Regions from separate parts of the Pseudomonas sp. SDO524_S393 genome, predicted to be linked through region 3. Evidence: predicted binding sites of a transcription regulator. Region 3 holds the regulator's gene; each other region holds the start of a gene.
The links. Region 3 encodes FliA, which starts transcription of late flagellar genes. Its sites were predicted from a motif close to CTAAAGTTTNNNNNNNNNNNGCCGNTAA; they were not measured.
Positions count from the first base shown of each region.

Region 1 (10,142 bases), on a different contig from region 3:
GCGCTTGAAGTGGCGGCGATTCAATCGGTGGTCAGCCTAGCGCCGCTAAGCCACTGGCCGCACCGGCCTTTTCGCCAGCCGCACCACTCTGCATCCGGGCCCGCGTTGGTGGGCGGCGGTTCGAAACCGCAGCCTGGAGAAATCACCCTGGCCCACCATGGCGTGTTGTTTCTCGACGAGCTGCCGGAGTTTGATCGCAAGGTACTGGAGGTCCTGCGAGAACCGCTGGAGTCGGGGCATATCGTGATTTCCCGAGCCCGTGACCGGGTCAGCTTCCCGGCGCGCTTCCAACTGGTGGCGGCGATGAACCCCTGCCCCTGCGGCTACACAGGCGACACCGCCGGACGCTGTCGCTGCACGCCGGAACAGATCCAGCGCTATCGCAACAAGCTTTCGGGGCCGCTGCTGGATCGGATCGACCTGCACCTGACCGTCGCCCGGGAAAGCACTGCGCTGAACCCTGTACCGCAGGCCGGCGACGATACGGCGAGCGCATCGGCTCAGGTCGCCAGGGCGAGGGAATGTCAGCAGCAGCGCCAGGGCTGTGCCAATGCCTTTCTCGATCTGCCGGGGTTGCGCGAACACTGCAAACTGGCAAAAACCGATGAGGGCTGGCTGGAAAGCGCGTGCGAGCGCCTGACGCTCTCACTGCGCGCCGCGCACCGGCTGCTGAAGGTGGCGCGTACCCTGGCGGATCTGGAACAGACGCAGGCAATCGCTCGTCATCATCTGCAAGAAGCCCTGCAATACCGGCCAGCAAGCATCACCTGATGCCAGGCACACAGGCTTGCCCAACACATCACCAGGGATCAGCGGAAGCGGTCGACCTCTTGGCGCAAGCCGGCCGCCAGGGTTTCCAGTTCCTTGGCGGTGATCGCCAGATTCGACACCACCTCCCGCTGTTCGCTGTTGGCCAGCGCAATGCTTTGCAGGTTACTGCTGAGCACGTTCGCCGTGCTGCTCTGTTCCTGGGTCGCCGTGGTGATCGCGGCAAATTGCTGGCCGGCCGACCGGCTTTGCTCGTCGATACGCGCCAGGGCCGACGCCACGTCGGCGTTGCGCGACAGGCCTTCCTGCATCAGCACATTACCGCGCTCCATGGTGCTGATGGCATTGCCGGTTTCCTGCTGGATACTCTGAATCATCCCCGAGATTTCATCCGTGGCTTCACGGGTCCGCGAGGCCAGGTTGCGCACTTCGTCGGCAACCACCGCAAAACCCCGACCCTGCTCGCCGGCCCGGGCGGCTTCGATGGCGGCGTTGAGCGCCAGCAGGTTGGTCTGTTCGGCAATGGAGGTGATCACACCGACGATCCCGCCGATTTCCTGCGAGCGCTGGCCAAGGGTGTTGATCACCGTGGCCGTGCTGTTCAGGGCCGTGGCGATATGTTCCAGCGAGGACGACGCCTCCTGCATCGACGCACGACCAATGCGGGTTTGCTGGGCGTTCTCCTGAGCCAGGCGCTCGGTGTTACCCATGTTGTCGGCGATGTTCAGCGAAGTGGCGCTGAACTCTTCTACAGCGCCGGCCATGCTGGTGATTTCACCCGACTGCTGCTCCATGCCTTCATAAGCACCGCCCGACAGGCCAGACAGTGCCTGAGCACGGCTGTTGACCTCTTCGGCCGCCTTGCGGATGTGCGACACCATGGTCGACAACGCTTCGCCCATCTGGTTGAAGCTGCGCGCCAATTGGCCGATCTCGTCGTGGCTGGACACATTGAGGCGCGCACTCAAGTCGCCCGCACCCAGCGCCTCGGCCTGGCGCACCAGGTCGCTCAACGGCGCCAGTTTGCTGCGCAACAGCCAGACCGTGGCACCCACCGCCAGCAGCATCGCCAATACGCTGCCGATCACCAGGCGAATACCCACGTCCCAGGTCACGGAGCGAATCTCGGCCTTGGGCATGCTCGCCACCACCGACCACGGGCCGCCTTCGAATGGCACCGAGACACTGTAGAAATCTTCGTTCTTGTCGCTCCAGAAGCGCCCGTCGCCTGGGGTTTTCGCCAGGTCGAGCATGACCGGAATCGCCTGGTCCAGCGCCTGTACGCCAGCCGGAGGCACCAACCAGTGTTTCTGTTCGTCGAGCAAAGCCAGCGAGCCGGTCTGGCCAATGCGGAAGCGTTTGAGGTTGTCGAACTGGGCCTTCTGCTCATCGGTGTAGTCGAAGCCGATAAACAGCACGGCGATCACCTTGCCGCTGGCATCGCGCACCGGGCTGTACTGAGTCATGTAGGAACGATCAAACAAAACCGCCCGCCCGATATAGGCTTGCCCGCCCAGCACGCGCTGGTACGCCGGGCCCTGGCGGTCCAGTACGGTGCCGATGGCACGGTTGCCGTCCTGCTTGGTCAAGGAGGTGCTGATGCGGATAAAGTCATCGCCACTGCGCACGAACACCGTGGCCACGCCGCCGGACATCTGCTTGAACTCGTCCACTTCAGCGAAATTGTTGTTCAGCACCTCGTCGCCCAGATAGAGGCTGGGGGTTTGCACACCCGCCACGGCGACCGGCTGGTCGGCATGCACACTCAACCCGGCGCCAAAGCGCTTTTCGAACAGCCCGCTCAAACGCTGTGTACTCTCGCGCAAGGTACCGTGGAAGGTGTTGAGCTGGTCGGCGAGCAAGCGCGCCTCACTGGCCAAGTGTTCTTCGCGGGTATCGAGGTTGGCGGAGTCGAGGGAACGCAGGGCGAAAACAGTACTGCCGCTGATGACGACAGCCAGAATCACGGCCAATGCGAGGCCCAGTTGGGAGGCGATCCGAGCGCGAGGTTGAGACATGACAGCTCCTGGCCGAGGCCAGGATCATCCTGATCTCATAGCACAGCTCGGCAAATTATCTAGAAGGGAAACGTTGGTGCACGATGGTTCCAACACCCTTACTTCGGCGGGCCGGACCAATACTTGAGCGACCCGCAGGGGTATCCGGCAAACGATTGCATGAACGGTCGCCACGGCGTCAATCAAGACGCTCAACAACAGGCAGTGCCATCGCCTTCACTTCCCCCTGAAGAAACTCCGCCAGGCGCCGCAAACGCTCGCCACCCGGGCGGGTTTTCGGCCACACCAGGTAGTAGTTTTCGCCACTGGCCACGGCAGTGGGCCACGGCAGGCTCAAACGTCCCTGGGCAACGTCTTCGGCCACCATCAACAGATCGCCCATGGATACACCGTAACCACGCGCAGCCGCGATCATGCCCAATTCAAGCGTATCGAACACCTGGCCACCCTTGAGCGACACCTGGGATGACAACCCCATGCGCTCCAGCCAATTGCGCCAGTCACGACGGTCGGGGGTTGGGTGAAGCAACTCGGCGGCTGCCAATCGCTGTACATCCCAGGGACCGTCAGTCAGCAAGTTCGGTGCGCCTACCGGGATCAGCAGTTCGGGGAACAGGTAACTGGCCTCCCAGTCCGCCGGAAAATGCCCGTAGCTCAGCAACACCGCACAATCGAAAGGCTCCTGGTTGAAGTCCACTTCATCCACGCTCATCCAGGCACTGGTGAGTTGCACTTCGTTGCCCGGCTGCAACGCGCGAAAGCGACTGAGCCGCGCCAATAGCCAGCGCATGGTCAGGGTGGACGGCGCCTTCATGCGCAGGATGTCGTCTTCGGCGTTCAAGGTGTGACACGCCCGCTCCAGCGCGGCGAACCCTTCACGCACACCGGGCAACAACAAGCGCGCCGCCTCGGTCAGCTGCAAGGTACGCCCGCTGCGCTGGAACAGCCGACAGGCGAAATGCTCTTCCAGCGTACGAATGTGCCGGCTCACCGCACTTTGGGTAATGGACAACTCCTCCGCCGCCCGGGTGAAGGAGTGGTGCCGAGAGGCTGCCTCAAAGGCACGCAGAGCATAAAGCGGAGGAAGACGACGTGACATCCGGAAAACTCCTATAGCGCATCGACGTAACGTAACAGATTCATCCGGCATGAGTTTTAATCATGCGAACAATCGCTTTTATCCCTTTGTGCAATCGGTCGCGAGCGCCGAGAATCAACCCTTCCCCTACCCTCTGACTTTTAGAGCGTGATGATCATGCAGCATCCGGCGCGTACCGAACTCTGGGCCATTTTGCGGCTGTCAGGGCCGTTGATTGCTTCACAGTTGGCCCACATGCTGATGGTGCTGACCGACACCCTGATGATGGCCCGCCTGAGTCCCGAAGCCCTGGCCGGGGGTGGGCTGGGGGCGGCCAGTTATTCATTTGTGTCGATTTTCTGCATCGGCGTGATTGCCGCAGTCGGCACGCTGGTGGCCATCCGTCACGGCGCGGGCGATATCGAGGGTGCCACTCGCCTGACCCAGGCCGGTCTCTGGCTTGCCTGGCTGATGGCCCTGGCCGCCGGCCTGCTGCTGTGGAACCTCAAGCCGTTGCTGCTGATGTTCGGCCAGACCGAAACCAACGTGCAGTCCGCCGGGCAATTCCTGACGATCCTGCCGTTCGCCTTGCCCGGCTACCTGAGCTTCATGGCGTTGCGCGGCTTCACCAGTGCCATCGGCAAGGCCACACCCGTGATGGTGATCGCCTTGGGCGGCACTGTGCTCAATTACCTGCTCAACCACGCGTTGATCGAAGGCATGTTCGGCCTGCCGAAACTGGGCCTGATGGGCATTGGCCTGGTGACTGCGATTGTCGCCAACGGGATGGCGCTGGCACTGATGTGGTACATCCGCCACGACCGCACGTACGCCGCCTACCCGCTGAGCACCGGCCTGCTGCGTCTTAACACCCAATACCTGCGTGAACTGTGGCGTCTGGGCCTGCCGATTGGCGGTACCTACGCCGTGGAAGTCGGGCTGTTTGCCTTCGCTGCGCTGTGCATGGGCACCATGGGCAGTACGCAACTGGCGGCCCACCAGATCGCCCTGCAGATCGTTTCGGTGGCGTTCATGGTGCCGGCGGGGATGTCCTACGCAGTGACCATGCGTATCGGCCAGCATTACGGCGCCGGGCAGTTGCTGCACGCGCGCATGGCCGGCCGTGTCGGCATAGGCTTTGGCGCCGCCGTGATGCTGGGGTTTGCCGCCGTGTTGTGGCTGTTTTCCGATCCGTTGGTAGGGCTGTTCCTAGACCATGACGACCCGGCATTTCACAACGTGATCGTTCTGGCCGTCAGCCTGTTGGCCGTGGCGGCCTGGTTCGAGCTTTTCGACGGTGTGCAGACCATCGCCATGGGCTGCATCCGCGGTCTGAAGGATGCGAAAACCACCTTTCTGGTCGGGCTTGGTTGCTATTGGCTGATCGGCGCACCTTCGGCCTGGCTGATGGCCTTCCACCTGGGCTGGGGGCCGACCGGCGTGTGGTGGGGCCTGGCGCTGGGCCTGGCCTGTGCTGCCATCAGCCTGACCTGGGCGTTTGAAATGAAGATGAAGCGGATGATTCGGCAGGAGCCCGAGGTTCGCGCTGAATTCCAGGCTATGTAGCCTGACCGGAGGATGTGTGCGGTCGATGTGGGAGCTGGCAAGCCAGATCCCACATTGATTGGGTTCCCAATTCAACCCAGCAGAGCCTGCCGGCCCTTGCCGAATGTCAGGTACTCCACCAACTCCGAAAGCGGCAACGGCTTGCTGATCAGATAACCCTGGGCCTGGTCGCAGCCGAACAACCTCAGCAGGGCAAGCTGCTCCGGCGTTTCCACGCCCTCGGCCACCACTTCCAGGTTGAGGTTGTGGGCCAGGTTGATCATGGCGTGTACCAGCTTGCGGTTTTCTTCACGCCCCTCCATGCCGCCGACAAAGCTCTTGTCGATCTTCAACAAAGCGATGGGCAGGCTGTTGAGGTGCACGAACGATGAAAAGCCGGTGCCGAAGTCGTCCAGCGAGAACCGCACCCCCAAACGACCGAGGGCGTCCATGGTCTGCTTGACCAGATCGCTGCGGCGCATCACTGCGGTTTCAGTCAGTTCGAATTCCAGCCATTGCGCTTCAACGCCGCGCTCGGCAATCAGCCGGCTGAGGGTCGACAGTAACTGGCTGTCCTGAAACTGACGGAACGACAGGTTGACCGCCATGTGCAATGGCGGCAGCCCGCGCTCGCGCAGGGCCTGCATATCGCGCAGGGCCCGGGAGATTACCCAGTAGCCCAACGGCACGATCAACCCGCTTTGTTCGGCCAGCGGCACGAACTCGCTGGGCGGCAACAGGCCGCGCTCGCCGTGACGCCAGCGCACCAACGCTTCAAGGCCGACGATATGCCCGTCGTCCAGGTCCAGGCGCGGCTGGTAGTGCAGCTCCAGTTCATCCCGACGCAGGGCACGGCGCAGCTCGCTTTCCAGGTCGGCCAGGCTGCGCGCGTTGCGGTTGATCCGCTCGTTGAAGATGTGAAAGGTGCAGCCCTGGGTGCTCTTGGCCTGCTGCATGGCAATGTGGGCGTGCCACATCAGCGGGTCTGCCCCGGCGCGGGCACGGGCGTGCGCCACCCCCAGGCTGCAGCCGATCAGCAGGCTTTCGCCGTCCACCCAGTAGGGCTCGGCCATGACTTCGGTAATGCGCTCGGCCATCCACTCGGCACGCTGGGGTGCACGGCGGGTGTCGATCAGCAGGGCGAATTCGTCGCTGCCCAAGCGAGCCAGTTGATCTCCGACCTCGAGCTGGCTCTTGAGCCGCGAGACCACTTGCAGGATCAGCCGGTCGCCGGCCTGGTGGCCGAGGGCGTCGTTGGCGTGGCGGAAGTTGTCGAGGTCCAGGTGACCGAGGGCCAGGCCACGACCTTCGTTCTCGGCCAGCCGCGCCGCGAGCAGGGTCTGGAAGCCCTGGCGGTTGGCGATGCCGGTGAGCGGGTCCTGTTCGGCGAGGCGCTGCAGGGTCGTTTCGAGCACACCGCGTTCACGCACGTGACGCAGGCAGCGGCGCAATATGTCAGCGTCCAGTGCATCGCGCACCAACCAGTCACTGGCGCCCAAGGGCGAAACCAGTGGTTCCTGCTCCAGCAGCAGCACACACGGCAGGCTGCAACGGCCAGGTCCGGGTTGCAGGTCTGGCGTGGTCAGCAGCACGGCACCGTGATCGTCGTCGAAAAGACGACTCACCGAGTCCCAGTTTGGCGCACTGATCAGCACAGCCCCCTCGCCCATCGGCGCCAGGCACTCGCGCAACAACGCTGCCCACTCAGGCATATCGGCCAGTAGCAGCAAACGCAAGGGTTCGACAGGCGTAGACAAGCTAGCTCCCTAGACTCTGCAAGATTTCGTCGGCGGCGGGCATTATGACGTGCGACCGAATAATGACCAATGACATGGATTATCAACTACGCAGGCTGCGAGTATCAGTCGCGAATGTTAGCCGCAAATAATCCCCACATCCTGCGGCAAAGTATCAAAACCGGCAAATTTAGATCGAGCGGTACGTCACACTGTCGTTCTGTGAGAGCAGAATCCTGCGAGCCTGTTAAAATGCCCGCCCTTTTTGCTCAATGACCCCCTGAACTCTGTATGTCCCGACTCAATCCCCGGCAGCAAGAAGCCGTGAACTACGTCGGCGGCCCTCTATTGGTGCTCGCCGGCGCTGGCTCCGGCAAGACCAGCGTGATCACCCGCAAGATCGCGCACCTGATCCAGAACTGCGGCATCCGCGCCCAGTACATCGTCGCCATGACCTTTACCAACAAGGCGGCGCGAGAAATGAAGGAGCGCGTCGGCACCCTGCTGCGCGCGGGCGAAGGCCGTGGCCTCACGGTGTGCACCTTCCACAACCTGGGCCTGAACATCATCCGCAAGGAGCATGTGCGCCTGGGCTACAAGCCGGGCTTCTCGATCTTTGACGAGACCGATGTGAAGTCGCTGATGACCGACATCATGCAGAAGGAATACGCAGGCGACGACGGCGTGGATGAGATCAAGAACATGATCGGCGCCTGGAAAAACGACCTGATCCTGCCCGCCCAGGCCCTGGAAAACGCGCGCAACCCCAAGGAACAGACCGCCGCCATCGTCTACACCCACTACCAGCGCACGCTCAAGGCGTTCAACGCGGTGGACTTCGACGACCTGATCCTGCTGCCGGTGAAACTGTTCGAGGAACACGCCGATATCCTCGAAAAATGGCAGAACCGGGTGCGCTACCTGCTGGTGGACGAATACCAGGACACCAACGCCAGCCAGTACCTGCTGGTGAAAATGCTCATTGGCAAACGCAACCAGTTCACCGTGGTTGGCGACGACGACCAGTCGATCTACGCCTGGCGCGGCGCCCGCCCGGAAAACCTGATGCTGCTCAAGGAGGACTACCCCTCCTTGAAAGTGGTGATGCTGGAACAGAACTACCGCTCCACCAGCCGTATTCTGCGCTGCGCCAACGTGCTGATTTCCAACAACCCCCACGAGTTCGAAAAACAACTGTGGAGCGAAATGGGCCATGGCGACGAGATCCGTGTGATTCGCTGCCGCAACGAAGACGCCGAAGCCGAGCGCGTGGCCATGGAAATCCTCAGCCTGCACTTGCGCACCGATCGACCCTACAGTGATTTCGCGATCCTCTATCGCGGCAACTACCAGGCCAAGCTGATCGAGCTGAAATTGCAGCACCACCAGGTGCCGTATCGCCTGTCGGGCGGCAACAGCTTTTTCGGACGCCAGGAAGTGAAAGACCTGATGGCCTACTTCCGCCTGATCGTAAACCCGGATGACGACAACGCCTTCTTGCGGGTGATCAACGTGCCGCGCCGGGAAATCGGCTCCACCACCCTGGAAAAGCTCGGCAACTACGCCACCGAACGCAAGATTTCGATGTACGCCGCCACCGACGAAATCGGTCTGGGCGAGCACCTGGACACGCGTTTCACCGATCGTCTGTCGCGTTTCAAGCGCTTCATGGACAAGGTCCGCGAACAGTGCGCCGGCGAAGACCCGATCAGTGCCCTGCGCAGCATGGTCATGGACATCGACTACGAAAACTGGCTGCGCACCAACAGCTCCAGCGACAAGGCCGCCGACTACCGCATGAGCAACGTGTGGTTCCTGATCGAGGCGCTGAAAAACACCCTGGAAAAAGACGAAGACGGCGAAATGACCGTCGAGGATGCCATCGGCAAGCTGGTACTGCGCGACATGCTCGAGCGCCAGCAGGAAGAAGAAGATGGCGCCGAAGGCGTGCAGATGATGACCCTGCATGCCTCCAAGGGCCTGGAATTTCCCTACGTGTTCATCATGGGCATGGAAGAGGAAATCCTCCCGCACCGCTCCAGCATCGAAGCCGACACCATCGAAGAAGAACGCCGCCTGGCCTACGTGGGCATTACCCGCGCACGTCAGACTCTGGCCTTCACCTTTGCCGCCAAGCGCAAGCAATACGGCGAGATCATCGATTGTGCCCCCAGCCGGTTCCTGGATGAGCTGCCGCCGGACGACCTGGCCTGGGAAGGCAATGACGACACCCCGACCGAGGTGAAGGCCGTTCGCGGCAATACCGCCCTGGCGGATATACGCGCGATGTTAAAGCGCTAGAATCGACTACTTTTCAATCTACTTTCGGCGCACGTCGCGCCATTAGAGGAAGCTTTCCGTGGAAGCACTGCACAAGAAAATTCGCGAAGAAGGCATCGTGCTTTCCGATCAGGTACTCAAGGTCGACGCCTTTCTGAACCACCAGATCGACCCGGCCCTGATGAAACTGATCGGCGACGAATTCGCTGCGCTGTTCAAGGACTCGGGCGTCACCAAGATCGTCACCATCGAAGCCTCAGGGATCGCACCGGCGATCATGACCGGCCTGAACCTGGGCGTGCCGGTGATTTTCGCGCGCAAGCAGCAATCCCTGACCCTGACGGAAAACCTGCTGTCGGCGACCGTTTACTCCTTCACCAAGAAGGTCGAAAGCACCGTGGCGATATCCCCGCGCCACTTGACCAGCAGCGACCGTGTACTGGTGATCGATGACTTCCTGGCCAACGGCAAGGCGTCCCAGGCACTGATTTCGATCATCAAGCAAGCCGGCGCGACCGTGGCGGGCCTGGGGATCGTGATCGAGAAGTCGTTCCAGGGCGGCCGTGCAGAATTGGATGCGCAGGGTTATCGGGTTGAATCGCTGGCGCGGGTGAAGTCGCTGGAAGGCGGCGTCGTCACTTTCATCGAATAATCGGGAACACACCCAATATTCAGGGTGGGCACTCATTCAAAATGTGGGAGCTGGCTTGCCTGCGA
Region 1 is NZ_JBSVVZ010000069.1:13,454-23,595, forward strand. It holds partial or broken gene ACW9IB_RS24285 (YifB family Mg chelatase-like AAA ATPase) at 1-771, shown strand, start outside; gene ACW9IB_RS24290 (methyl-accepting chemotaxis protein) at 810-2,786, opposite strand; gene ACW9IB_RS24295 (LysR substrate-binding domain-containing protein) at 2,965-3,885, opposite strand; gene ACW9IB_RS24300 (NorM family multidrug efflux MATE transporter) at 4,036-5,430, shown strand; gene ACW9IB_RS24305 (putative bifunctional diguanylate cyclase/phosphodiesterase) at 5,502-7,166, opposite strand; gene rep (DNA helicase Rep) at 7,437-9,446, shown strand; gene ACW9IB_RS24315 (xanthine phosphoribosyltransferase) at 9,505-10,077, shown strand.
Region 1: the regulator FliA is predicted to act here: its motif matches at 2,887-2,914, upstream of ACW9IB_RS24290 (methyl-accepting chemotaxis protein).

Region 2 (10,142 bases), on a different contig from region 3:
GGACGCCGCCCCGGCCGAGTTCTTCGATGCCCCCAAGGACCTCCGAGCCCAGGCGTTTCTGCGACAGGTGCTGTAACGGGCGCGCCGCAGATTTGTAACCGTCACAACCTGAACCGGCCCACCAATGCCTGCAAATCCAGGCTCAGCTTCGTCAGTTGAACACTGGCCGCCGCCGTTTCCTCACTGGCGGCGGCGTTCTGTTCGGACACATCGCGCACTTTCCAGACACTGCGATTGATTTCCTCGGCGACGGCGCTTTGTTCTTCGGCTGCGGCAGCAATCTGCGGGTTCATCTCCTGGATGATGGCCACGGTGCGGGCGATGGTGGCCAGCGCCTCGCCGGCATCACGTGTCAGGTCGACACTGTCGTCCGTCAGGCTGCGGCTGCTGTCCAGGATATCCGCCACTTGCCGGGTGCCGTCGTGCAGGCCCTGGATCAGGCTTTCGATTTCCTCGGCCGACTCCTGGGTGCGCAGGGCCAGGCTGCGGACTTCTGCAGCGACCACCGCAAAGCCTTCGCCGGCATTGCCCGCGCGTGAAGCTTCAATGGCGGCGTTGAGGGCCAGCAGGTTGGTTTGTCGGGATACCGACTTGATCACGTCCAGCACACTGCCGATTTTCTGGCTCTCCTGACGCAGCGCCAGCATCGCGCGCCCCGAAAGTGCCATTTCGTCAGCCAGCTGGCCGATCTGTTCGACCACCTGTGCGACCACCTTGTCGCCGGCGCTGGCCTGCACGTCGGCTTCGTTCGCTGCCACGGAGGCGTGCTCGGCATGTCGCGCTACCTCCTGCGCGGTGGCGAGCATTTCCGTCATGGCCGTGGCCACAAGGTCGGTTTCCTCTTTCTGATGGGCGATCCCGGCGCGCGCCTGTTCGGTGACGGTCGACAATTGGGTGGCGGCGCTGGCGATCTGCCGGGCACTGTCGTCGATGCCACCGATCAAGTGGCGCAGGTTTTGGGTCATCTGCGCGATGCTTTGATGCAATTGGCCCAGCTCGTCACGCCGTTCTACTTGGGGCGTATGGCTCAAGTCGCCCTTGGCGATACGGTTGGCGCTGGCCAGCGCCTTGCGCAACGGGCGCACAATCTGCCCGGCAATCCACCAGGCGGCCAGACTGCCGAGCAACAGGGCTGCCAGGGTCACGCCTACCAATAGAATGCGGGTCTGGTCGGCCTCCTGGTCACGCGCACGAATCTGGCCCTGGCTCAGTTGGTCGCTGTGTTCGAGCAATTGGTTAAGCTGTTGTTCGAAACGGTTCTGCGTCGTCTCTGTGGTGAGTTGCGCGTCCTTGAGGCGGATAAGCTGCGCGCGGTAGTTCGCCAGATCGGTCTGGAGCAACGTGGAGTCGACGGGCAGCGCGGTAACGGTCGCCTGCGCGATGTCCAGCGCGCCCAGGGCCTGGCTGACGGCCTGGGCGTAGGCTTGCGGAGACTCGGCTGACCAGGCGGGACTCTGGGCGTTCTTTTCGGCGTCGGCGATGGCCTGGCGTAGATCCTCGATGGCATCCAGGGCTTGCTGGTCTTGCTGGTCAGGCAGCTCGCTGGCCAGTTGGGCCAGGGTGTCCCCCGCCTGGAGCGCGGTCTTTTTCAAGGGGCTGCGCGCGGTTTCCCGGCGATCGATCAGGGGCGGCAGCTCGATCAACGTCGCTTTGAATCGATCGACCAGACGGGTCGCGTCCTGAAGTCGCTGCACATCGGCGGGCGCTTTCAGCGTGCGCGACAGGGTGGCGAGGTGCTGGTCGAGGGTCCTGATCTGGGTGGCCATTTTGCCAAGACTGGCGGTGTCGGTGAGTACGCGGTACACGATGCGATCCGCGCGCATCGCCTGTGCGGCGATGGACAGTTGCCCCAGGGCCGTCAGGTTGCTCGAGCGCTGGAGTGCAGCGTTGAGGGCTTGCCAGCCGGTGCCGGCGATCATCAGGCAGAGCACAAGCACCTGGCCAAAACCCAGGGCCAGCTTGAGTGTGACGCTGGCATTGCCCAGCAGGCGGGTCAGCCGACGAAACATGGGAAATCTCCAAATCAGTGATAGCGTTTTGCAACAGTGCAAACGCTAAAGTGATTCGGAGGCGAACGGGGGAATGGCCGGATGATAAACGCGTAGGACGTTTCATAAGTTGCGCGACGACGACTTTCGTCGTCGCCGCCAGCAAGCATCGTCAGATGCGGAAACGGCCCACCAGGGTTTGCAGGTAATTGCCCAGGCGCGCCAACTCGACACTGGACGCGGCGGTCTCTTCGCTGGCCGAAGAGGTCTGTTCCGACACATCCCGCACGTTCAGGACGCTGCGGTTGATCTCTTCGGCCACGGCGCTTTGTTGCTCGGCGGCGGTGGCGATCTGCGAGTTCATCGCCTGGATGGTCGAGACCGTGCGGGTGATGCTGCCCAGCGCGTTGCCGGCCCGCCGGGTCAGTTCGACGCTGCTGTCGGTGAGTTCGCGGCTGTTGTCCATGATCGTGGCCACCTGCTGGGTGCCGCTTTGCAGGCCAACGATCAGCTCTTCAATCTCTTCAGTGGACTTCTGGGTACGCTGGGCCAGGCTGCGCACTTCGTCCGCCACCACGGCGAAGCCACGCCCGGCTTCACCGGCGCGCGCGGCTTCAATCGCGGCGTTGAGGGCCAGCAGGTTGGTTTGCTGGGCCACGGACTTGATCACATCGAGCACGCTGCCGATCTTGTCGCTTTCGCGCTTGAGTTCGCCCATGGCGGCAGTGGAGTTGCCGACCTCGGTGGCCAGGCGCTCGATCTGCGCGATGGCTTCGCCAACCACCTTGTCACCTTCGCGCGCCTGCTGGTCAGCGGCCACTGCGGCTTCGGAGGCTTCTTCGGCGTTGCGTGCCACTTCCTGCACGGTGGCGGCCATTTCGTTCATGGCGGTGGCGACCTGGTCGGTTTCCACCTTCTGGCTGCTGACCCCGGCGCTGGTCTGTTCGGTTACGGCCGACAATTGTTCGGCGGCGCTGGCAATTTGAGTGACACCGTCGCTGATGCCGCCGATCAGTTCGCGCAGGCCCACGGTCATGCGCTGCATGGCGCGTTGCAACTGCCCGAGTTCATCCTGGCGGGCTGATTCGAGGTTATGGCTCAAATCGCCGGAGGCTACCCGCTCAGCCACGGTGAGGGTCTGGTTCAACGGGAGGATGATCTGACGAGTGATGGCCCAAGCGGCGACCAGGCCGAAGATCAGCGCCAGCACGGTAGCCAGCAGCAAGAGTTGCTTGGCTTGCGCGGCGTCGGTGTCACGCACCTGGGTTTGGGAGGTGGTCAGTTTGTCGCTGTTGCCCAGCAGGATATCGCCCTGGGCTTTCATGGTTTGCAGGGCGGCAGCGCTTGCCACTTGGGAGTCACGGTACTGGCTGACGGCGGCGCGATAGGCTTGCAGCGAGGTGCTGGCTTCTTGCAGGTTGGCCTGGAAGGGCGCCGGCAATTGGCCCTCAAGCTCGGTGATTTTCTTCAGGGCATTGTCGATGGCATCCAGGGCGGGCTGCTCGGCGTCGGTCTTGCCGCTGTAGGTGTAGCCGCGCACCTGGAAGCGCGCTTGCTGGATCAGCTTGCTCAGGTCGACCACGCTGTTGAACTGGGTGACGCTGTCACCTTGCAGCAGGTTTTTTTCGATTTCGTTGGTCTTGGCCACGGCGTTGTCGGCGGTGTCGCCGAGTTTGCTGCGCGCGCCTTCACGCTTGAGTCCGGCCTGGACCATGGCGCCGAAGGCTTTTTTGTATTGCCCCAAAGCCTCCTGCTGCTGTTCCACCAGGGCCTTGTCATCGGGCTGCTCGATCAGCTCGGCGGCTTTTTTCAGGCCGCTGTCCAGTTGTGCGAGGAGGTTGTTCACCGCGTCGGTGCCTTGTTCGCCACGGCGCATTTCGAAGTCCAGGCGCGCCAGGCGCAGGTCGCGGGTCAGGCTGTTGAGGCTGGAGATGTACCCCAGCTTGTCGCCCCGGCTGATCACATCGCCCAGGCCGGTCCAGCCAGTGGACGTGATCAACAGCGTCAGCAACAGGACCAGGCCGAACCCCAGGCCCAGCTTGGTTTTGACGCTGACATTCCCCAGCTTTTCGGCTAACCAACGATACATGCGGCGAACTCCCCTGAAACAAGGCTTGGACTTATTCAAAGGCTATCGGCAGCGTAGGCTGGTTCTGTAGGAGCAAGGTCGAATGTCGGTGAGGGTTTGTGTGGTGAGCGGGGCAAGCCCGCTCACTACAAAAAGCCCTTCCATCCGGCTTAACTAGGGCTAGAACAAGCGGGCGAGCAGGGCGGTGACGGCGGTTTCGACGCGCAGGATGCGTGCGCCGAGTTGGACCGGCTGCAACCCGGCCTTGACCAGCAGGTCGACCTCGTAGGGGATCCAGCCGCCTTCCGGGCCAATGGCCAGGGTTACCGGCTCATCCAGCCCGCGCGGGCAGGGCGGGTAATCACCGGGGTGGCCGATCAGGCCCAGGGTGCCCTCGGTCATCGCCGGCAGACGGTCTTCGACAAACGGCTTGAAGCGTTTCTCGATGATGATTTCCGGCAGCACCGTGTCCCGTGCCTGCTCCAGGCCGAGGATCAGTTGCTCGCGGACCGCCTCGGGCTCCAGGAACGGGGTTTGCCAGAAGCTCTTTTCCACCCGATAGCTGTTGACCAACACTATGCGGGGCACGCCCATGGCGGCTACGGTCTGCAGCACCCGACGCAGCATCTTCGGCCGCGGCAGGGCCAGCAGCAGGGTCAGGGGCAGCTTGGCCGGCGGCGGTTGGTCGAAGCTGACTTGCAGCTCGGCTTCGCGGGCTTCCAGCCGCACGAGTTGCGCCGTGCCCATCAGCCCATCGATGCGGCCTACGCGCAGGCTGTCGCCCACCGCCGCGCGGTGGACGTCCTGCATATGTACCAGTCGGCGATCACGCAGGATCACGCGGTCGGCCGCGATAAAGTCGGCCTCTTCCAGCAGCAGCAGGTTCACGGCTGGGTCGCTGGCGGCTGGTCGTCGTCGGCGGGTTGGTCATCCGGATGTTCGCCGCGCTTGCTGATCAGGCCGCTGAACAGGATGCCGATCTCGAACAGCATCCACATGGGCACAGCCAGCAGGGTCTGGGAGAAGATGTCCGGCGGCGTGAGGATCATGCCGACCACAAAGCAGCCGATGATCACGTACGGACGGATCTTCTTCAGGTACTTCACGTCGACCACGCCGATCCACACCAGCAGCACCACCGCCACCGGGATCTCGAAGGCCACGCCGAAGGCGAAGAACAGCGTCATCACGAAGTCGAGGTAGCTGGTGATGTCGGTCATCATCTCCACGCCGGCCGGGGTGGCGGCGGCGAAGAATTTGAAGATCAGCGGGAACACCAGAAAGTAGGCGAACGCCATGCCGGTGTAGAACAGCAGGATGCTCGACACCAGCAGCGGCACGGCGATGCGCTTCTCGTGCTTGTACAGGCCCGGTGCGATAAAGCCCCAGATCTGGTGCAGGATCACCGGGATCGCCAGGAACAGCGAGACCATCATGGTCAGCTTCAGCGGCGTGAGGAACGGCGACGACACGTCGGTGGCGATCATCGTCGCGCCGGCTGGCAGATACTGGCGCAGCGGCGTGGAGACGAAGGTGTAGATCTGCTGGGTGAAGGCGAACAGCCCGGCAAAGATGATGAAGATCGCCGCTACGCAACGCAGCAGGCGGGTGCGCAGCTCGGTGAGGTGCGAGACCAGCGGCATGTGCTGGTCGTTTTCCGGTTTATCAGCGCTCATGGGGCTCGCGGCGGCAATGTAGGGTCATGGGGTGCGGGCGACGCAGCGGGCGTCGGCGCAGGCTCGGTGGGCGTTGCGGGGGCCACGGGAGCGGCTTCGACCGCCGGCGCGATGCTGTTTTCGGTCACAGGCTCCGCCGGTTTGGCAGGCTCCTGCACCGGCGACAGAATCTTGCGCGCCTCTTGCTCCAACGACAGGATGTGTTCGTTGTGCAATTGCCGACGAATCTCGTCGGCGCCGATTTCCCGTTCAACTTCCTGTTTGATGGCGTTGAAACTGCGTTTCAGGCGCCCGATCCACAGGCCGGCCGTGCGTGCGGCACCGGGCAGGCGTTCCGGCCCGAGTACCAGCAGGGCCACCAGGCCGACGAGGAGCAGTTCAGAGAAGCTGATACCAAACATTAGTCAGTGCTCACGAGTCTTTGCGGGTCGGCTCTTCGACTTTTTCAGCCTGCACATCGAAGGTACGACGTTCGGTGATCGGCTGAGTGGCCTGCGGGTGTACAGGCTGGGCCGGCGGTACCGGGTTGGCAGCTGGATCGGCGGGTTTTTCGTCGTCGTTCATGGCCTTGCGAAAGCCCTTGATCGACTCACCCACGTCGGTGCCGAGGTTTTTCAGCTTCTTGGTCCCGAACACCAGGACCACCACCACCAGAATGACGATCCAGTGTTTCCAGTCAAAAATGCCCATGCTGCAGTTCCTCTGTAATAGTTATTCAGGCGGACGGGCGCGAGGCCTTTTCGGCATGCCCTGACAATCCGAAGCGACGGTCCAGTTCATCCAGCACGGCCTGCGGATGCTGCCCCAGTTGGGCGAGCATGACCAGGCTGTGGAACCACAAGTCGGCGGTTTCGTAGATCACATCGCTGCAGTCGCCGCTGAGCTGCGCATCCTTGGCCGCGATGATGGTCTCGACGGATTCTTCGCCGAGCTTTTCCAGAATCTTGTTCAAACCCTTGTGGTACAGGCTGGCGACGTAGGAGCTGTCCGCGTCCGCGCCTTTGCGTTCTTCCAGCACCTGGGCCACGCGGTTGAGGGTATCGCTCATGTTCAGTGTCCTGCCGAGTAGATGGCGTGCGGGTCTTTGAGCACCGGCTCGACGGTCTTCCATTCGCCGTTCTCGAACACGCGGTAGAAGCAGCTGTGGCGACCGGTGTGACAGGCGATGTCGCCGATCTGCTCGACCTTGAGGATCACCACATCGGCGTCGCAGTCGATGCGCATCTCGTGCAGGGTCTGCACATGCCCGGACTCTTCACCCTTGCGCCACAGTTTGCCACGGGAACGTGACCAGTAAATGGCCCGCTGCTCAGCGGCAGTCAGGCTCAGGGCCTCGCGGTTCATCCAGGCCATCATCAGCACGCGCCCGGTTTTGTAGTCCTGGGCAATGGCCGGCACCAGGCCGTCACTGTCCCACTTGATCTCGTCCAGCCAGTCTTTCATGTTCGGCTCCGGCAATTTGCGACAGTGTATAACCGGATTGGCTATCGACGCACGATCAGATAAACACCCACGGCGACCATGATCCCGGCCGGCCAGTGGCCCAACGTATTCAGCGGCCCGCCAAGGGCCAGCACTGCCCCGCCGACCAGGTGCGCAGCGCCCAGCAGGCGCAGGAACCAGTCGTCCTTGCGGCGTTGCCATGGCGGTGGCGGGTCCTGGGCGTGGGGCTGGGACATGCGCTCCAGCAAGTCGCGTGTCATGTTGGCCAGGTGCGGCAACTGTTCGAACTGGCTGTGCAGGTTGCCCAGCAAGGTTTTCGGGCTGACCCGCTCACGCATCCAGCGTTCCAGGAACGGCTGGGCGGTGTTCCACAGGTCGAGGTCCGGGTACAACTGACGGCCCAGGCCTTCGATATTGAGCAGGGTTTTCTGCAGCAGAACCAACTGCGGCTGCACTTCCATATTGAAGCGCCGCGCGGTCTGGAACAGGCGCATCAGCACCTGGCCGAAGGAAATATCTTTTAACGGTTTTTCGAAGATCGGCTCGCACACGGTACGGATCGCCGCTTCGAACTCATTGAGCTTGGTTTCTGCCGGCACCCAGCCCGAGTCGATATGCAACTGCGCCACGCGGCGGTAGTCGCGTTTGAAGAATGCGAACAGGTTGCGCGCCAGGTAGTCCTGGTCTTCCGGGGTCAGGCTGCCGACGATGCCGCAGTCGATGGCAATGTACTGCGGGCTCCATGGGCTGACGGTGCTGACGAAGATGTTGCCCGGGTGCATGTCGGCGTGGAAGAAGCTGTCGCGGAACACCTGGGTAAAGAAGATCTCCACGCCGCGTTCGGCGAGCATCTTCATGTCGGTGCGCTGGTCGGCCAGGGTCGCCAGGTCGGTGACCTGCACGCCGTAGATGCGCTCCATCACCAGCACCTTGGGGCGGCACCAGTCCCAATAAACCTGTGGCACGTACAGCAGCGGCGAGCCTTCGAAGTTGCGTCGCAGCTGACTGGCGTTGGCCGCTTCGCGCAGCAGGTCGAGTTCGTCGTAGATGGTTTTTTCGTAGTCGGCGACCACGTCCACCGGGTGCAGCAAGCGTGCATCGGCGGAGAAGCGTTCGGCGGCGCGGGCGAGGATGAACAGCCACGCCAGGTCCTGGCCGATGATCGGCTTGAGGCCCGGGCGAATCACCTTGACCACCACCTCTTCGCCGCTCTTGAGCTGCGCCGCGTGCACTTGCGCGACCGACGCGGAGGCCAGTGGCTCGATGTCGAAGCGGCTGAACACCTCGCTGATGGGCTTGCCCAACTGTTCTTCGATCAGCTTGACCGACTGCTGGGAGTCGAACGGCGGCACGCGGTCCTGTAACAGCATCAGCTCGTCGGCGATGTCTTCGGGCAACAGGTCGCGGCGGGTCGAAAGGATCTGTCCGAACTTGATGAAAATCGGCCCCAGGTCCTGCAACGCCAGGCGCAAGCGCGCGCCACGGCTGAGTTCCAGCCGTTTGCGCGGCAGCCAGCGCCATGGCAGTACGTAGCGCACCGCCAGCAGGAACCATGGCAGGGGCAAGGCAAACAGCAAGTCATCGAGGCGGTAGCGGATTACGACGCGCTGGATTCGGAACAAACGGCGGACGGCGAGCAGCTTCATGCGTTATCGCTTGGCTCAAGGGAACGGCTCAGGCGCTCGAAGCGGGCCTCGAGGCGTTCCAGGTCGATTTTGGCCTTGTCGAGCTCACGAAAGCGCGCTTGCGCTTCCCGCTGCCCGACCAGGGTGCGCGATTCTTCGCTCAGGTATTCGGCGAGGTTCTGGTTGAGGCTGGCGAACCCTTGTTGGTACCAGCGCGTGCGGCTGCGCAGGTGCCCGCTGATCAACTGGGTGGCCACCGGACCGATCCAGCGCGACAGTTCGTATTCCCAGTCCAGTTCCAGGTCTTGCAGTACGGCGGCCAAGTCCATCAGCACCGAACTGTCCCCTTCGAGTTCCACTTCGGCGCTGTGCAGAATGGCGGTCTTGTTGCGGCTCAGGGCCAAGTGCAACAGGGTGGAGGCCGGTGCACGCAGTGTGCAGTCGGCATCGGCGGCCCAGTGGGTCGCAAGCAGCAGGCCTTCGTCGCTGGGCAGGATAAACAGCTGCAGGGCGGGGCTGCGGCAGTCCACGGCAATGATCTTGCCGTTGAGGTGCGCGAGCCGCGCCAGGGCGGTGCTGTCCAGGCGCAGTACACGGTTGAGGCCGTGTTCGACGCTGGCGAGGAGGCCTGCGAGCAGCATCAGGGCTTGATGCCGCGGTGCAGGGCGACGATGCCCGACGTCATGTTGTGGTAGGTCACGCGGTCGAAACCGGCTTCTACCATCATCGACTTCAGGGTTTCCTGGTCGGGGTGCATGCGGATCGATTCGGCCAGGTAGCGGTAGCTGTCGGCGTCATTGAGTACCAGTTTGCCCACCAGTGGCATGAAGGCGAACGAATAGGTGTCGTAGACCTTGGACATCACCGCGTTGGTGGGCTTGGAGAACTCCAGCACCAGCAGGCGGCCACCCGGTTTGAGCACGCGCAGCATCGAGCGGATCGCGTCTTCCTTGTGGGTGACATTGCGCAGGCCGAAGGCGATGGTCACGCAGTCGAAATGATTGTCCGGGAACGGCAGCTTTTCGGCGTCGGCCTGGACGAACTCGATATTGCCCGCCACGCCTTTGTCCAGCAGGCGATCGCGACCGACCTTGAGCATCGAGCTGTTGATGTCGGCCAGTACCACCTGGCCAGTGGGGCCGACGAGCTTGGAGAACTTGGCCGCGAGGTCGCCGGTACCGCCGGCGATGTCCAACACCCGGTTGCCGGCACGCACGCCCGACAGCTCGATGGTGAAGCGCTTCCACAGGCGGTGCATGCCGCCGGAGAGCACGTCGTTCATCAGGTCGTACTTGGCGGCTACGGAGTGGAACACCTCAGCGACTTTTTCCGCTTTCTGGCT
Region 2 is NZ_JBSVVZ010000023.1:69,784-79,925, forward strand. It holds gene ACW9IB_RS12770 (amino acid ABC transporter ATP-binding protein) at 1-76, shown strand, start outside; gene ACW9IB_RS12775 (methyl-accepting chemotaxis protein) at 102-2,009, opposite strand; gene ACW9IB_RS12780 (methyl-accepting chemotaxis protein) at 2,161-4,077, opposite strand; gene ACW9IB_RS12785 (16S rRNA (uracil(1498)-N(3))-methyltransferase) at 4,237-4,944, opposite strand; gene tatC (twin-arginine translocase subunit TatC) at 4,941-5,732, opposite strand; gene tatB (Sec-independent protein translocase protein TatB) at 5,729-6,133, opposite strand; gene ACW9IB_RS12800 (twin-arginine translocase TatA/TatE family subunit) at 6,144-6,422, opposite strand; gene ACW9IB_RS12805 (phosphoribosyl-ATP diphosphatase) at 6,448-6,780, opposite strand; gene hisI (phosphoribosyl-AMP cyclohydrolase) at 6,783-7,175, opposite strand; gene ubiB (ubiquinone biosynthesis regulatory protein kinase UbiB) at 7,217-8,821, opposite strand; gene ACW9IB_RS12820 (ubiquinone biosynthesis accessory factor UbiJ) at 8,818-9,441, opposite strand; gene ubiE (bifunctional demethylmenaquinone methyltransferase/2-methoxy-6-polyprenyl-1,4-benzoquinol methylase UbiE) at 9,441-10,142, opposite strand, start outside.
Region 2: the regulator FliA is predicted to act here: its motif matches at 4,120-4,147, upstream of ACW9IB_RS12780 (methyl-accepting chemotaxis protein).

Region 3 (10,142 bases):
CGTGCCGGGCATGCCCCACGTATCGTTCCTCACCATGGCCGCGTTGGCCGGCGGCGCCGCTTACCTGTTCTGGAAGAAGCAGCACGCGATCAAGGTCAAGGCCATGCAAGAGGTTGCGCGCCAGCAGGAACTGCTGCCGTCGCCGGCCCGCGCCCAGGAAACCAAGGAGTTGGGCTGGGACGACGTAACCCCGATCGACATGATCGGTCTGGAAGTGGGCTATCGCCTGATTCCGCTGGTGGACCGCAACCAGGGCGGCCAATTGCTCGCGAGGATCAAGGGGGTGCGCAAGAAATTGTCGCAGGACCTGGGCTTCCTGATGCCCACCGTGCACATTCGCGACAACCTCGACCTGGCCCCCAGCGCCTATCGCCTGACCCTGATGGGGGTGATCCTGGCCGAAGCCGAGATCTACCCGGACCGCGAGCTGGCGATCAACCCGGGCCAGGTGTTCGGCAGCCTGAACGGCATTACCGCCAAAGATCCGGCTTTTGGCCTGGACGCGGTCTGGATCGAAATCAGCCAGCGCAGCCAGGCGCAGTCCCTGGGTTACACCGTGGTGGACGCCAGTACCGTGGTGGCCACGCACCTCAACCAGATTCTCTACAAGCACTCCCACGAGCTGATCGGCCACGAGGAAGTCCAGCAATTGATGGGCTTGCTCGGCAAAGCCTCGCCAAAACTCGCCGAAGAGCTGGTGCCGGGCGTGCTCACGCTGTCGCAGTTGCTCAAGGTGCTGCAAGCCTTGCTGGCCGAACAGGTGCCGGTACGCGACATTCGCAGCATTGCTGAGGCCATCGCCAACAATGCCGCCAAGAGTCAAGATACTGCCGCTCTGGTGGCGGCGGTGCGTGTCGGCTTGTCCCGCGCAATCGTGCAAAGCATTGTAGGGCTTGACTCCGAGCTGCCTGTGATCACCCTGGAACCCAGGTTGGAACAAATATTGCTCAATAGTATCCAGAAGGCAGGACAAGGCCAGGAAGAGGGCGTTCTGCTGGAGCCAAGCATGGCCGAGAAGCTGCAGCGTTCGTTGATCGACGCCGCGCAACGCCAGGAAATGCAGGGCCAACCGGTGATTCTGCTGGTGGCGGGCCCCGTCCGGGCGATGTTGTCGCGGTTTGGGCGTCTGGCAGTACCGAATTTGCACGTTTTGGCTTATCAGGAAATTCCTGACAACAAGCAAGTGACTATCGTCGCGACAGTAGGGCCCAACGGCTGAGGGTAGTGGGTTATGCAAGTTAAGCGTTTTTTCGCCGCCGATATGCGCCAGGCCATGAAACTGGTGCGTGATGAGCTGGGCGCTGATGCCGCGATCATCGGTAACCGTCGTATTGCCGGCGGTGTGGAGCTGACGGCTGCCCTGGATTACACCCCCCAGGCCCTGGCGCCGCGTGTGCCGAACATGGAACTCGAAGACGAGTTGCGCAAGACCGCTTCGCGCATCGTTTCGGCCCAGGCCGAGTTGAGCATGCGTGGCGACAGCGACGCGACCACCAATCGCCAGCTGTTCGCCGGCCTGCCGCTGACTGCTGCCGAGCCGCTGGTGGAACCGACTTTCAAAGAGCCGCCGCGTCCCGCCGCGCCTGCCCCCGCGCCGACGGTGGACCCGCGTGTGTTCGACTCGATGCGCTTTGAACTCAACGGCCTGCGCGAGCTGCTGGAAGTGCAACTGGGCTCGCTGGCCTGGACCCAATTGCAAGGCAGCAAACCGCAACAGGCCAACCTGTGGCGCCGCCTGCAACGCATCGGCTTGTCCGGCCCGTTGTCCCGCGACCTGCTGGCGCTGACCACCGAAATCGAAGAGCCCCGCCAGGCCTGGCGCATGCTGCTGGCCCATCTGGCGCGGATGATCGTCACCCCGGAAATCGAACCCCTCGAAGAGGGCGGCGTGATCGCCATGGTCGGCCCGGCCGGCATGGGCAAGACCACCACCCTGGCCAAGCTGGCCGCCCGTTATGTGCTCAAGTACGGCGCGCAGAATATCGCGCTGGTGAGCATGGACAGCTACCGTATCGGTGCGCAGGAACAGCTCAAGACCCTGGGGCGCATTCTCAATGTGCCGGTGACCCATGTCGACCCGGGCCAGTCCCTGGCCAATGCCCTCGACCCGCTGCTGCGCAAGCGCGTGGTGCTGATCGACACCGCCGGCCTGCAAGCCAGCGATCCGGCATTGCGCATGCAACTGGAAAGCCTGGCCGGGCGTGGCATCAAGTCGAAAAATTACCTGGTGCTTGCAACCACCAGTCAAAAACAGGTACTTACCGCTGCTTATCACAGCTACAAGCGTTGCGGCCTGGCCGGTTGCATCCTCACCAAGCTCGATGAAACCGCGAGCCTGGGCGAGGTGTTGAGCCTGGCCATCAGCCATGAACTACCGGTCGCCTACCTGACCGACGGGCCGCGGATCCCGGATGATCTGCATCTGCCGCGCCGTCATCAGTTGGTCAGCCGTGCCGTCAGCGTACAAATGCAAGATGAGCCTAGCGAGGAAGCGATGGCCGACATGTTCGCTGATCTGTACCACAGCCCGGCCAAACGGGTGGGCTGAGCACTATGAACACAGTGCAATGTATCTACATCGATGGTCTGCAAGCGATTCACGCGGCCAAGCCATGTAGCCTGCGTCTAAGCAAGACAAGGTAAAGAAATAAAATGGGCAGCATGCATCCCGTACAGGTGATCGCGGTGACCGGCGGCAAAGGTGGCGTCGGGAAAACTAACGTGTCAGTGAATTTGTCCCTGGCGCTGGCAGAGCTTGGCCGTCGCGTCATGCTGCTGGACGCTGACCTGGGGCTGGCGAACGTCGACGTTCTGCTGGGACTGACGCCCAAACACACCCTTGCCGATGTGATCGAAGGGCGCTGCGAGCTGCGCGATGTGCTGCTCCAGGGCCCAGGCGGCATTCGTATCGTGCCGGCGGCCTCCGGCACCCAGAGCATGGTGCACCTGAGTCCGGCGCAGCATGCCGGCCTGATCCAGGCGTTCAGCGATATCGGTGACAACCTGGATGTGCTGGTGATCGACACCGCTGCCGGGATCGGCGAGTCCGTGGTCAGCTTCGTGCGCGCCGCCCAGGAAGTGTTGCTGGTGGTGTGCGATGAGCCCACTTCGATCACCGACGCCTACGCCCTGATCAAACTGCTCAACCGTGACTACGGCATGAACCGCTTCCGTGTGCTCGCCAACATGGCCCAGAGCCCGCAGGAAGGTCGCAACCTGTTCGCCAAATTGACCAAGGTCACGGACCGCTTTCTCGATGTCGCCCTACAATACGTCGGCGCTGTGCCCTACGACGAGTGTGTGCGCAAGGCTGTGCAGAAGCAGCGTGCAGTCTACGAAGCGTTTCCCCGCTCCAAGTGCGCGCTGGCGTTCAAGGCGATTGCCCAGAAGGTCGATACCTGGCCGTTGCCTGCCAACCCGCGCGGGCATCTGGAGTTTTTCGTCGAGCGATTGGTGCATCAGACGAGCGCAGGACCCGTGCTATGACAGCGACTGGCTACAACGCGTACAAGAAGTCTGCCCGTGACAGCCAAGGCGAGTTGATCGAGCGCTATGCGCCGCTGGTCAAGCGTATCGCCTACCACTTGCTGGCGCGCCTGCCTGCCAGCGTCCAGGTCGAAGACCTGATCCAGGCGGGCATGATCGGCCTGCTCGAAGTGTCGACCAAATACGACGCGAGCAAGGGTGCGAGTTTCGAGACCTATGCGGGTATTCGCATCCGTGGCGCGATGCTCGATGAAGTGCGCAAGGGCGATTGGGCGCCGCGTTCGGTGCACCGCAATACGCGCATGGTCAGTGATGCAATTCGCGCAATTGAAGCAAAAACCGGCCGTGACGCTAAAGATCATGAAGTTGCTGCCGAACTCCAATTGAGTCTCGACGATTACTACGGGATTTTGAACGATACCTTGGGCAGCCGCCTGTTCAGTTTCGACGACCTGTTGCAGGACGGCGAACACGAAGGGCTGCACGAGGACGGCGCGAGTGCTCATCTTGAGCCGTCGCGCGACCTTGAAGACGAACGCTTCCAGGGCGCGCTGGCGGACGCGATTGCCAATTTGCCGGAGCGTGAGCGGCTGGTGTTGGCGCTGTACTACGACGAAGAGCTGAACCTCAAGGAAATCGGTGAGGTCCTGGGGGTCAGCGAATCGCGGGTCAGCCAGTTGCATAGCCAGTGCGCCGCCCGTTTGCGGGGGCGTCTGGGAGAGTGGCGAGCGCGCTGACAGGCAGTGTTGGGGAGCACTGCAGACGAGGCCGTGAGGGGCGTTGACCTTTGCGGAACCGACCCGTGGTGCCACCGGCAGTCCTTTTTGTGTAATGCCTGTTGATTGAAATGGCGCGTCCAGGTGCTGGGCGCGTTTAAGACTGCTTGGAGGTCGAATTGGACAAGAACATGAAAATCCTCATCGTTGATGACTTTTCAACGATGCGGCGGATCATAAAAAACCTGTTGCGTGACCTGGGGTTCACAAACACGGTCGAGGCGGATGACGGCATTACGGCGATTCCGATCCTCAACAGCGGGAGCATCGACTTTCTGGTAACCGACTGGAACATGCCAGGCATGACCGGCATCGATCTGCTGCGCCACGTGCGCGCCGACGAAAAACTGCGCAGCCTTCCCGTGCTGATGGTGACCGCCGAAGCCAAGCGTGAACAGATCATCGAAGCCGCCCAGGCCGGGGTAAACGGTTACGTGGTCAAACCATTCACCGCATTGGCGCTGAAAGAGAAGATCGAAAAAATCTTCGAACGCATCGGTAACTGATGCTGCCACGGGGGAGCTATGGAGCATAACGAAACGTCACAGGGAGACTTCGAGTCGACCCTGAAAAAACATGCTCACCAGTTGGTCGAGAGCCTTGAAAAAGGTCAGTTCGGCGATGCGGTGCAGTTGATCCATGAGCTCAACCAGACCCGTGACCGTGGCCTGTACCAGGAAGTGGGCAAGCTCACGCGCGAGCTGCACAGTGCGATCGTCAATTTCCACATTGACCCGCACATGCCCCAGGCTGAAGAGATTTCGCAGATTACCGATGCCACCGAGCGCCTGTCCTATGTGGTCAGGCTGACCGAGGCGGCGGCCAATCGCACCATGGACCTGGTGGAAAACGCCACGCCCCTGGTCAGCGGCATGGCCAGCGAAGCCCAGGCCCTCAGCGCTGACTGGGGCCGCTTCATGCGCCGCGAAGTCGGGGCGGAAGAGTTCCGCGAGTTGGCCCGTCGGATTGAAGCGTTCCTGTCACGCAGCGAGCAGGAAAACCGTACGGTTTCCAGCAACCTCAATGACATTCTGCTGGCCCAGGATTACCAGGACCTCACCGGTCAGGTGATCAAGCGCGTGACCCAACTGGTCACCGAAGTGGAAAGCAACTTGCTCAAATTGGTGCTCATGGCCGGCCAGGTCGACCGTTTCGCGGGGATCGAACATGACCGCGCAGCGATCCTCTCGGAAAAAGATCCACAAAAACATCTCGCCAAGGGTGAAGGTCCGCAGATTCATGCCGATAAACGTGAAGACGTTGTATCGGGTCAGGATGATGTCGATGACCTGTTATCCAGTTTAGGCTTTTAGGTCCTGATAGCGGCAAATGACGGTCGCGCCGGGCCCCGCAAGGCGCAAGGCTAGGCATGAGGAGAGAGGTTTGGTTTTTCCAAATGAACGACGAATAACGACGGCTTGCGCCTTGCGGGGCCCGGCCCTCCGGGTTGGAGCTGTGAGCGCGCCATGCTGCGTTGCGGAACTTGGCAAGGAAACAACCCTTGCCCGCGTTCCGCGCCTTGCCTGGCCCGCTCACAGCTCCAACGCGATCCGTCATTTGCCGCTATCAGGACCTAAAGGAGCACCCACATGAGCTTCGGCGCCGATGAAGAGATCCTTCAGGATTTCCTGGTAGAGGCCGGCGAAATTTTGGAGCAGTTGTCCGAGCAACTGGTCGAGCTGGAAAGCCGACCGGATGATGCGAACCTGCTCAATGCAATTTTTCGCGGTTTTCACACTGTAAAAGGGGGCGCCGGCTTCCTCCAGCTCCATGAGCTGGTGGAGTGCTGCCACATCGCCGAGAACGTGTTCGACATCCTGCGCAAGGGTGAGCGTCACGTCGACTCGGAATTGATGGACGTAATTCTCGAAGCGCTGGACGCCGTCAATGGCATGTTCGGCCAAGTGCGCGAACGCGCGCCGATTACTCCCGCCACCCCGGAACTGCTGGCCGCCCTGGCGCGCTACGCCGAACCGGCCGATCCGTCGGCGGCGCCGGTGGCTGAAGCGGCGCCCGAGCCTGTGGCCGCGCCTGAGCCGGATGTGACCGACAGCGAGTTCGAACAACTGCTCAACTCCCTCAGTGCGGTCAAGGCCGAAGCTGAAGCGCCGGCGGCGCCGGTGGCTGCGCCCGCCAGCGAAGATATCACCGACGCCGAGTTCGAATCCCTGCTTGATCAATTGCACGGCAAAGGCCAATTCGCCGCCGATGCAGTGGCACCGGCTGCGGTGGAACCGCCGGCGCCTGCCGCCACGGCGAGCACCGACATTACCGACGACGAATTCGAAGCCTTGCTGGACCAGTTGCACGGCAAAGGCACCTTTGCGGCCGATGCACTGCCGGCGGTCGCTGCCACGGCGGCGGCACCGGCTGCTGCGCCGGCAGCGCCTGCGGACGATGGCCTGATCAGTGATCAGGAGTTCGAGTCCCTGCTGGATGAGCTGCACGGCAAGGGCAAGTTCTCTGAAGTCGCTCCGGCCGCCGCCGTGGCGACGGCGGCACCGGTGGCGGCCAAAGCCGCTGCGCCAGCGGCCAAGCCCGCACCGGCCCCTGCCGCAGCAGCGGCTCCAGCCCGCGCCGCGCCGGCACCGGTGGCCGAAAAACCGGTCAGCGAAGCCGAAACCACCGTGCGGGTCGATACCGCGCGACTGGACGACATCATGAACATGGTCGGCGAACTGGTGCTGGTGCGTAACCGCCTGGTGCGCCTGGGCCTGAGCAGCGCCGATGAGGCGATGCAAAAAGCCGTGTCGAACCTCGACGTGGTCACCGCCGACCTGCAAACCGCGGTGATGAAGACGCGGATGCAGCCGATCAAGAAAGTCTTCGGTCGTTTCCCGCGCCTGGTTCGCGACCTGGCGCGCCAGCTCAAGAAAGAAATCAACCTGGAACTGGTGGGTGAAGAAACCGACCTCGACAAAAACCTTGTCGAGGCCCTGGCCGACCCGCTGGTCCACTTGGTGCGCAACGCGGTCGACCACGGTGTCGAAACCCCGGAAGAACGCGAAGCCGCCGGCAAGTCCCGCAACGGCAAAGTGGTATTGGCGGCCGAGCAAGAGGGCGACCATATCCTGTTGTCGATCACCGATGACGGCAAGGGCATGGACCCGACCATCCTGCGTAACATCGCGGTCAAGCGTGGTGTGATGGACAAGGATGCCGCCGACCGTCTTACCGACACCGAGTGCTACAACCTGATCTTCGCTCCGGGCTTCTCGACCAAGACCGAGATTTCCGACGTGTCCGGCCGTGGCGTGGGCATGGACGTGGTGAAGACCAAGATCAGCCAGCTCAACGGCTCGATCAACATTTACTCGACCAAGGGCCAGGGCTCGAAGATCGTCATCAAGGTGCCGTTGACCCTGGCGATCATGCCGACCCTGATGGTGATGCTGGGCAACCAGGCGTTCGCCTTCCCGCTGGTCAACGTCAACGAGATCTTCCACCTCGACCTGTCGCGCACCAACGTGGTGGACGGCCAGGAGGTGGTGATCGTGCGCGACAAGGCATTGCCTCTGTTCTACCTCAAGCGCTGGCTGGTGGCATCGGCCAAGCATGAAGAGCAGCGCGAAGGCCATGTGGTGATTCTCTCCGTGGGCACCCAGCGCATCGGCTTTGTCGTCGACCAGTTGGTGGGCCAGGAAGAGGTGGTCATCAAGCCTTTGGGCAAAATGCTGCAGGGAACCCCGGGCATGTCGGGTGCGACCATTACCGGTGACGGTCGGATCGCGCTGATTCTCGATGTTCCGAGCATGCTCAAGCGTTACGCCGCTCGGCGTATTTGATTCTGGTGGGGCAGGGCAGTAGTGCCTGCCCCGCCTAACGGAGTGTTTATGGCAGTCAAGGTCCTGGTGGTGGACGATTCGGGTTTCTTCCGCCGCCGCGTCTCGGAAATTCTTTCCGCCGATCCAAGCATCCAGGTGGTCGGCACGGCCACCAACGGCAAAGAGGCGATCGATCAAGCCATTGCGTTGAAGCCGGACGTGATCACCATGGACTACGAGATGCCGATGATGGACGGCATCACGGCGGTGCGGCACATCATGCAGCGCTGCCCGACTCCGGTGTTGATGTTCTCCTCGCTGACCCACGAAGGCGCTCGGGTGACCCTCGATGCGCTGGACGCCGGTGCGGTGGACTTCCTGCCGAAGAATTTCGAAGACATCTCGCGCAATCCCGAGAAGGTCAAGCAACTGCTGTGCGAGAAAGTACACAGCATTTCCCGCAGCAACCGTCGCAGCCTGTTCAGTACGCCCGCGCCGACGCCGGCTGCCGTTGCGGCACCGGCCCCTGCACCGGCCTCATCGTTCGGTCGTCCCGCGCCAGCGCCTGCGCCGGCTGCACGCCCAGCGCCGGCGCCAGTGCGCGCCGCAGCGCCCGCTGCTCATTCGCCCGCGCCCAAGCGCAAGGCCTACAAGCTGGTCGCCATCGGCACTTCCACCGGCGGCCCGGTAGCCCTGCAACGGGTGCTGACCCAATTGCCGGCCAACTTCCCGGCGCCGATCGTGCTGGTGCAGCACATGCCCGCCGCGTTCACCAAGGCCTTTGCCGAGCGCCTGGACAAGCTGTGCCGCATCAGCGTCAAGGAAGCCGAAGACGGCGACATCTTGCGTCCGGGCCTGGCGCTGCTGGCGCCGGGTGGCAAGCAGATGATGGTGGACGGTCGCGGCGCGGTGAAAATCCTGCCGGGTGACGAGCGCCTGAACTACAAGCCGTGCGTGGACATCACCTTCGGTTCTGCGGCCAAGTCCTACGGTGACAAAGTTCTGGCGGTGGTGCTCACCGGCATGGGGGCCGATGGTCGTGAAGGCGCGCGCCTGCTCAAGCAGGGCGGCAGCGCCATCTGGGCCCAGGACGAAGCCAGCTGCGTGATCTATGGCATGCCCATGGCCATCGTCAAGGCTGACTTGGCCGATGCGGTCTACAGCCTGGACGATATCGGCAAGCATCTGGTGGAGGCCTGTCTCTGATGGATGTGTTAAGCCTGATCGGCATCATCATGGCGTTTGTCGCGATCATCGGCGGCAACTACCTCGAAGGCGGCCATCTCGGTGCGCTGGCCAACGGCCCGGCGGCGCTGATCGTGATCGGCGGTACCGTGGGCGCCGCGCTGCTGCAATCGCCATTGAGCTCGTTCAAGCGCGCGATGCAGATTCTGGTGTGGATCATCTTCCCCCCGCGCGTCGACCTGCCGGGTGGCATCGACCGCGTGGTCAACTGGAGCCTCACCGCGCGCAAGGAAGGCCTGCTGGGCCTGGAAGGCGTGGCGGATGCCGAACCTGACAGCTACGCACGCAAAGGCTTGCAATTGCTGGTGGACGGCGCCGAGCCGGAAGCGATCCGCAGCATCCTGGAAGTGGATTTCTACACCCAGGAAAGTCGCGACATCAACGCGGCCAAGGTGTTTGAGAGCATGGGCGGCTACGCGCCGACCATCGGCATCATCGGTGCGGTGATGGGCCTGATCCATGTAATGGGCAACCTGGCGGATCCGTCGCAACTGGGCAGCGGCATCGCCGTGGCCTTCGTCGCCACCATCTACGGTGTGGCCAGCGCCAACCTGGTATTGCTGCCGGTGGCCAGCAAACTCAAATCGATTGCCCTGCGCCAGTCGCGTTACCGTGAAATGCTGCTTGAAGGCATCCTCTCGATCGCCGAGGGCGAGAACCCGCGCTCCATCGAATTGAAGCTTCAGGGCTTCATGGACTGATGGGAGGGATGAATTGTGAGCCGTCGCCGCCGCGAGCCTGAAGAGCACGTCAATCACGAACGCTGGCTGGTGTCCTATGCGGACTTCATCACCTTGCTGTTCGCGTTTTTCGTGGTGATGTACTCGATCTCGTCGATCAACGAAGGCAAGTACAAGGTCATTTCCCAGGC
Region 3 is NZ_JBSVVZ010000043.1:40,057-50,198, forward strand. It holds gene flhA (flagellar biosynthesis protein FlhA) at 1-1,219, shown strand, start outside; gene flhF (flagellar biosynthesis protein FlhF) at 1,232-2,548, shown strand; gene fleN (flagellar synthesis regulator FleN) at 2,653-3,486, shown strand; gene fliA (RNA polymerase sigma factor FliA) at 3,483-4,223, shown strand; gene ACW9IB_RS18975 (chemotaxis response regulator CheY) at 4,394-4,768, shown strand; gene ACW9IB_RS18980 (protein phosphatase CheZ) at 4,787-5,575, shown strand; gene ACW9IB_RS18985 (chemotaxis protein CheA) at 5,852-8,047, shown strand; gene ACW9IB_RS18990 (protein-glutamate methylesterase/protein-glutamine glutaminase) at 8,096-9,232, shown strand; gene ACW9IB_RS18995 (flagellar motor protein) at 9,232-9,972, shown strand; gene motD (flagellar motor protein MotD) at 9,988-10,142, shown strand, end outside.